Regions from separate parts of the Streptomyces chengmaiensis genome, predicted to be linked through region 2. Evidence: riboswitches for the same ligand, from Rfam matches in the RefSeq annotation. Region 2 holds a riboswitch; each other region holds the start of a gene.
The links. A riboswitch is a leader RNA that binds a small molecule or an ion and turns the genes downstream of it on or off. The one in region 2 is predicted to bind cyclic di-AMP.

Region 1 (2,253 bases), on a different contig from region 2:
CCCTCGCGGCCAAGCTCGCCGCGGGCGTGAAGGTCCGCATCGTGGTCAGCGACCCCGCCAACCGCGGGCTGATCGGCAGCGGCGGCTACTCGCAGATCAAGTCCCTCTCCGAGATCAGCGACACCCTCCGCGAACGGCTGGCGCGCCTCACGGGTGACGAGGCCGCCGCCTCCCGCGCGCTGTGCGCCAACCTCCAGCTCGCCTCGTTCCGTGCCGCCCCCTCCGCGACCTGGGCGGACGGCAGCCCGTATGCCCTGCATCACAAGCTGGTCTCGGTCGACGACTCCGCCTTCTACATCGGGTCAAAGAACCTCTACCCCTCCTGGCTCCAGGACTTCGGCTACATCGTGGAGAGCCCGGACGCGGCCCGTCAGCTGAAGGAGGAGCTGCTCGACCCGCAGTGGACGTACTCCCGTCACACCGCGACGCACGACTACCGGCACGGAGTCTGCGCCTGACGGGATGAGCGACGACTTACTAGGACACATCCGGTATGGGTGATTTGACCCATTAGCTAAGCAGTCGCGCGGTCAGCGGCTTTTTCTGCTATTCGCTGACATCTCAGGGCAGTTGCGCCGAATGGCACCCGGCGCGACTGCCCGTGATGTCGGTCACGCTGGGAACCGATTGGCGATCTCGGCGTCCAGGCGAATTAGTGCTTTGCAGAAGGAAAGTTGAGAAGTGTGCTTCATCGGGGCGTCGCCACTTCATCGCCAAATCGGCCTCTTTCGATGCCATTCCGTCATACAAGGCCTTGTTACTCAGGTGCGGACTCGCCTACCGTCACCGTCATTCCGGATGGAACGCCGAATCCTGCCGCTGTCCGGACACCGCACCCACCCACACACCCGTCACACCCGGCAGGAGCGGGGGACCCAGGTAAGACGCCGGTCCGACCCCGGAGCGGCTTGGGGTGAAGCCGTGCACAGCGATGCGCGGCCGGGCATCTCCAGCCCGAACCCGACAGCTCACCTCGCAGGCGACGGAGAGGAATTCGCCATGCCCGAAAAGGGTAAGCACCGTCGTTCGAACCATCAGCGGATCACCCGCGGAATCGCCCTCGCGGGTGCCGCCAGCACTGCACTCGCTCTTCCGTTCTTCGGTGCGAGCATTGCTGAAGCGACGCCGAATACGGTCCACTCGACTGCCAAGCCCGCCGCGATCGCCACCGCCGTTGCCGCGGCCAAGGCAGCCGGTCCGCTGACCTACACCGTGGTCGCGGGCGACTCCCTCTCCGCCATCGCCGAAGAGCATTCGGTGAGCGGCGGCTGGAAGCGGCTCTACCAGGACAACCGCCGCGCGGTCGGTGACAATCCGTCACTCATCCGCCCGGGCCTGAAGCTGACCGTCGTCCCGGGGCCGGGCGCCGCGCCGCAGGAGCCCAAGAAGGCTGCCGCCTCGTCCGACCGGGCCGACCGTTCCGCCGAGCGGACCACGGTGGCCGCAGCGGCGAAGTCCTACCCCGACAACCTCGACGGCTGGATCCGCGAAGCCCTGGACATCATGGCCCAGCACGGCATCCCCGGCAGCTACGAGGGCATCCACCGCAACATCATGCGGGAGTCCTCCGGCAATCCGAACGCCATCAACAACTGGGACTCCAACGCGGCCAAGGGAACCCCGTCCAAGGGCCTCCTCCAGACCATCGACCCGACGTTCCGCGCCTACCACGTGCCCGGCACCTCGATGGACCCCTTCGACCCGGTCGCCAACATCGTCGCCGCCTGCAACTACGCGGCCGACCGCTACGGCTCGATCGACAATGTGAACGGCCCGTACTGAGCGAACGGCGCGCACTGACGCCGCCCGACACAGCCGTCCGGCCCGGCGCCCCGCAATCGGGGCGCCGGGCCGGACGGCCTTGCGCAGGTCAGGACAGGGCCGCTGACGCGGCCTCCGGCTCTCAGGCGACGACGCCGGACTTCGCGATCCGGATGTCGGCCTTGGTGGCGCCGCTGCGGGAGCCCAGGGACTCGATCTTCTTCACGACGTCCATGCCCTCGACGACCTCGCCGAAGACGACGTGCTTGCCGTCCAGCCAGTCGGTGACGACGGTGGTGATGAAGAACTGGGACCCGTTGGTGTTCCGGCCCGCGTTGGCCATGGACAGCAGGCCCGGCTTGGTGTGCTTGAGCTGGAAGTTCTCGTCGGCGAACTTCTCCCCGTAGATGCTCTTGCCGCCCGTGCCGTTGCCGGCGGTGAAGTCGCCGCCCTGCAGCATGAAGTCGGGGATGACCCGGTGGAACCCGGAGC
Region 2 (2,253 bases):
GGGCGCGGATGGATGCGCGTCTGCGTGGGACGGATCAGATGGACACGCCGTGCTGGCGCAGGTACGCCACCGGGTCGATGTCGGAGCCGTACGACGGGCCGGTGCGGACCTCGAAGTGGAGGTGCGGGCCGGTGGAGTTGCCCGTGGAGCCCGACAGGCCGATCTGCTGGCCGGCGCTCACGCTCTGGCCGGAGGAGACGGACAGCGAGGACAGATGGGCGTACTGCGAGTAGGTGCCGTCGTTGTGGCGGATGACGACCTCGTTGCCGTACGCGCCGCCCCAGCCGGCGGAGACGACGGTGCCCGCGGTGACTGCCTTGACCGTGGTGCCGGTGGCGGCGGCGAAGTCGACGCCGGTGTGGTAGCCGCTGGACCAGCTGGCGCCGGAGGCGCGGTACGGGGTGGTGACGCTTGCGCCGGAGAGGGGCGCGGAGTAGCCGGAGACGCTGGCTGCCGGCTGGGCCGCCTGAGGCTGCTGGGGCTTCTGCGCAGGCGTGGACTCAGCGGCGGACGCCTTGGACGTGGAGCGCTCGGGGGCGGCCTTCTTCTTCGGCGCCTTGGGGGCGCTCTGGGCCTTGCTCTCGGCCTTCGCCTCGGTCTTCGCCTTGGGCTTGGCCTTTGCCTTCGCCTTCGCCTTCGCGGGGGCGGACTGCTCCGCTGCCTTGCCGTGGACGGTGAGCTTCAGCCCGGGGTGGATCAGCGACGGGTTGTCGCCCACGGCCTCCCGGTTGTCCGCGTACAGCCGCTGCCAGCCGCCGCGCACATCGTGCTCGTCGGCGATCTTGGACAGATAGTCGCCGGGGACGACCTCGTAGGTGGTCGGCGTGGCCTTCCGCGCCTGCTTCTTGACCGCATCGCCGGACTTGGCGTCACCGGCGGGGGCATGGGCGGCCGCGGCGGTCACGGCCTGCCGCGGCGCGGCGGCGGGCGCGGACGTCTCCGCGGCGTGGGCGCCCGCCGGGGACAGCAGCGGGATGGCGATGGCGGCGCCGCCTGCGCCCGCGGCGACAAAACCGCGTGCGAGCGGGCTGCTCTTGGGACGACGGTGCTTACCCTTCGCGGGCATGGCGATTTCCTCTCCGGCGCCTGCGAGGTGAGCTGTCGGGTTCGGGCTGGAGATGCCCGGCCACGCGGTGACGCGGCTTCACCCCAAGCCGTCCGGAGCGGCGACTCCGGCGCGGCGACTTACCTGGTTCCCCCGCTCCTGCCACGCGTGTGTGGGGTCGTCATTCCGAACGGCGGCAGGATTAGGCGGTCCGTCCGGATCGGTCGTGACCGTAAACGAGCCGAGCACAGCGGAACAAGCCTTCCGATTCCCCCGGCATTGAGCGCTGTGATATCGGCGAGGAATTCCGGTCACCCTCCGTCGATGAAGGCGATTCAAATTCCCACCTCAGAAAGGAATTCACCGTCCGGCATCCGCCACGGTCCGTTACGGATATGACGCTGCTCACGTACCGTTTCCCATCTCCCCCTCAGCCAGGGCAGGTTATTACTAAAGGTGCAATTCGGGCAGACATCGGAAGTCATGCCAAATCACCACCCCGCTCACCGATGCGGCGGTCTGGTGTACCCATGGGGCGCACCGCATGACGAATCGGCCGGCCGGACAGAACCCGTGCGCGTGCCCCCGGTGAGATCATTTGACGTATGAAGTGATGTCGTATGGTCGGGAACACGTCACCGTCGGCGACCAACGCCGACGCCGTCACACGAGGAGCCCCAAGTGACGCAGCAGTCGCCGCAGGTGCCATCGGCCGAGTCCCAGCTCACCGGAGTCCGCAACTTCCGGGACGTGGGCGGCCTGCCGACCAGGGACGGACGGCAGGTGCGGTACGGACGCCTGTACCGGAGCGGCCATCTGGCACACGCCACGGCGAGGGACGCGACCTTCCTGGCCGGCCTGGGGCTCCACACGATCTTCGACTTCCGCAATGCCGCGGACCAGAAGCTCGAAGGCCCGGACGTCGAGCTGCCGGGCGTGCGCAATGTGAATCTGCCGCTGACGGATCCGGCCGACGGCGCGGAGTTCTGGAAGATGGTCCGGGACGGCGACCTCGACGAGCTCAGGTCGATACTGGCCGACGGCAAGGCGGCCGGCCGGATGACCGAGACCTATCGGCTGATCATCAAGGAGCGGACCGCCGAGCACAGCCGGGTGCTGCACGCACTCGCGGAGGACAGCGTCCCGGCGCTGATGCACTGCGCCGCGGGCAAGGACCGCGCGGGGCTGTCGATCGCGGTCGCCCTGCT
Region 3 (2,253 bases), on a different contig from region 2:
GGGTTCCGGCGCGAACTCTTCCGGCATCGGCATCGGCTCCGGCGGTGCGGCCCCCGCCGACGGCGGCTCGCCCGGCGCGGGCTCCTCGGGTGAGGGCTCCGCCGGGGCGGCTACGACGGCTGCCCCGTCTCCGTCCTCTTCCCCCTCGTCGTCGCCCTCGTCGTCTCCCTCGTCGGTGCCGGAGGGCGGCGAGCAGCCCACCACCCGATCCGGGGCGGGCATTTCGGGTCTGCCGCAGGAGAGCGGCACAACGGTCTCGCCTGACGCGTCGGATTCCCCGGGCGTCTCCGCCGGGTCCGCGGCCCCCGAGGGGTCCGGCGGCTCCGGCGGGCAGACGCTGCCCGAGGACGCCGTGGAGCCCACCCGGACCATCGAGCCGACCGACCCCGTCGACTCCGATCTGACCGTGGGCGAGGGTACCGGGCGGCATCGCGGTGCACCTGCGGATGAGGCGGACAAGTCGGGTATCAGTGATGCAAGCCGAGAATTCGGTGGGCATGCCTCGCGGGGTGACAGCGCTTCACGTGATGCATCCGACACGGCAGTCGGCGAGCAGGGCTACACCGTGCGCCCCGGGGACAGCCTCTGGGCGATCGCCGACGAGCGTGAGGTGCCCGGGGGGTGGGTCGCGCTCTATGAGGCCAACCAGGAGACCGTCGGGTCGGATCCCGACCTCATTCACCCTGGCCAGAGCCTCGATCTGGATCTGAAGTAGCGGCAGTTCGGGGGTGTTTATCCGATTCTGCGTAAGTGAGACAAGCGTCTCTCTGCCCCAACTGGCGTGTCGCGGCTGTCGAATCCGTCCGAATCGCCCTTCACCTGCGGAAATGCGTGTCAAGTCGATCGCGGAAAGAGTGATTCATCCGTGATGTTCGCCCTTGAGCGGCAGCGGCCGGTGTGTTTACGGTTCCAACCGCTCGCCACCGCGGGCCCCGTCGACCGTCACGCCGAATCCTGCCGGCGGACGGCGGGAACAGTCGTCGCGTGGAGCGCCGAAGGCAGGAGCGGGGGACCCAAGGTAGGCGCCGGACCGGGCCGTTGAGACGCGCTGTGCTCTCAGAGGCCGGGACCGGCTTGGGGTGAAGCCGCGCGCTAGGACGCGCGGCCGGGCACTCATCCGGCCCGAACCCGACAGCTCACCTCGCAGGCGTCGGTGAGGAGACACTTCCATGCTGCTTTCCGGCAAGGGCAAGCATCGCCGTCCGTCGAAGGCCACCCGTATCGCCGCGCTCGCCGGCGTCACCGGCGCCGCAGTGGCCGCCCCGCTGCTCGGTGCGACCTCCGCCTCCGCCGCGACCGCCGCCGAGTGGGACAGGGTCGCGCAGTGCGAGTCCGGCGGCAACTGGTCCATCAACACCGGCAACGGCTACTACGGCGGTCTGCAGTTCTCCGCCTCCACCTGGGCGGCCTACGGCGGCGCCAAGTACGCCGCGCGCGCCGACCTCGCCACCAAGGCGCAGCAGATCGAGATCGCCGAGAAGGTCCTCGCGGGCCAGGGCAAGGGCGCCTGGCCGCACTGTGGCGTCGGCCTGTCCAATGCCGCGTACACCGGCGGCGGCTCTGGCTCTGGCTCTGGCTCTGGTTCTGGTTCGGGTTCCGGTTCCGCGCAGCAGTCCAAGCCCAAGGCGCAGCCGAAGCAGTCGCAGCAGCGCAGCCAGGCTCCGACCACCCGCTCCGAGCGCTCCGCGGCCCCGGCTCCGGCTCAGAAGAAGCCGTCGGCCAAGTCGTCCGCCGAGCCCGCCGCCCCGGCGAAGGGCTTCAAGAAGGGCGACGGCGAGTACGAGGTCAAGCCCGGCGACACGCTGAGCAGGATCGCTAAGGCGGAGGGCGTCAAGGGCGGCTGGCAGAAGCTGTACGACCTCAACGACGACATCGTCGAGGACGCGGACCTGATCTTCCCGGGCCAGCGGCTCCACCTGAGCTGACCCGCCCGGCTGTGACCGCCCCGGTCCGGAGCGCTTCCCCCGTGCGCACCGGGCCGGGGCTTCCGCATGCCGTGGCCGGCGGTCACCCCCCTGTCACTACTGATCGGTAGGCATGTAGCGCTTCGTCCCCAGCCGGTCCACTTCGCACCCTTTTTCGTCCCAGCGGGCGGGCATCGGCAGGCGGCGGCCCCCGGGCCGGTTAGGCTCTTGCCGCAAGGCCGAATCAGACCCTGCACTGCTGGCATCCAGCTCGCATCACAACTTGCGTCACATCCCAGAAGGAGATGCTCGTGCCGTCCATCGACGTCGTCGTAGCCCGGGAAATCCT

Region 1: another riboswitch for cyclic di-AMP. It lies ahead of QCN29_RS16020 (transglycosylase SLT domain-containing protein); the one in region 2 lies ahead of QCN29_RS04660 (LysM peptidoglycan-binding domain-containing M23 family metallopeptidase).
Region 3: another riboswitch for cyclic di-AMP. It lies ahead of QCN29_RS13605 (transglycosylase family protein); the one in region 2 lies ahead of QCN29_RS04660 (LysM peptidoglycan-binding domain-containing M23 family metallopeptidase).

What each region holds. Positions count from the first base shown of each region.
Region 1 covers NZ_JARWBG010000016.1:108,054-110,306, forward strand. Annotated here, with positions in the region: gene QCN29_RS16015 (phospholipase D-like domain-containing protein) at 1-458, shown strand, start outside; cyclic di-AMP (ydaO/yuaA leader) riboswitch at 840-995, shown strand; gene QCN29_RS16020 (transglycosylase SLT domain-containing protein) at 1,000-1,782, shown strand; gene QCN29_RS16025 (peptidylprolyl isomerase) at 1,904-2,253, opposite strand, start outside.
Region 2 covers NZ_JARWBG010000003.1:297,436-299,688, forward strand. Annotated here, with positions in the region: gene QCN29_RS04660 (LysM peptidoglycan-binding domain-containing M23 family metallopeptidase) at 35-1,066, opposite strand; cyclic di-AMP (ydaO/yuaA leader) riboswitch at 1,069-1,239, opposite strand; gene QCN29_RS04665 (tyrosine-protein phosphatase) at 1,727-2,253, shown strand, end outside.
Region 3 covers NZ_JARWBG010000013.1:35,370-37,622, forward strand. Annotated here, with positions in the region: gene QCN29_RS13600 (LysM peptidoglycan-binding domain-containing protein) at 1-715, shown strand, start outside; cyclic di-AMP (ydaO/yuaA leader) riboswitch at 1,037-1,165, shown strand; gene QCN29_RS13605 (transglycosylase family protein) at 1,170-1,925, shown strand; gene eno (phosphopyruvate hydratase) at 2,216-2,253, shown strand, end outside.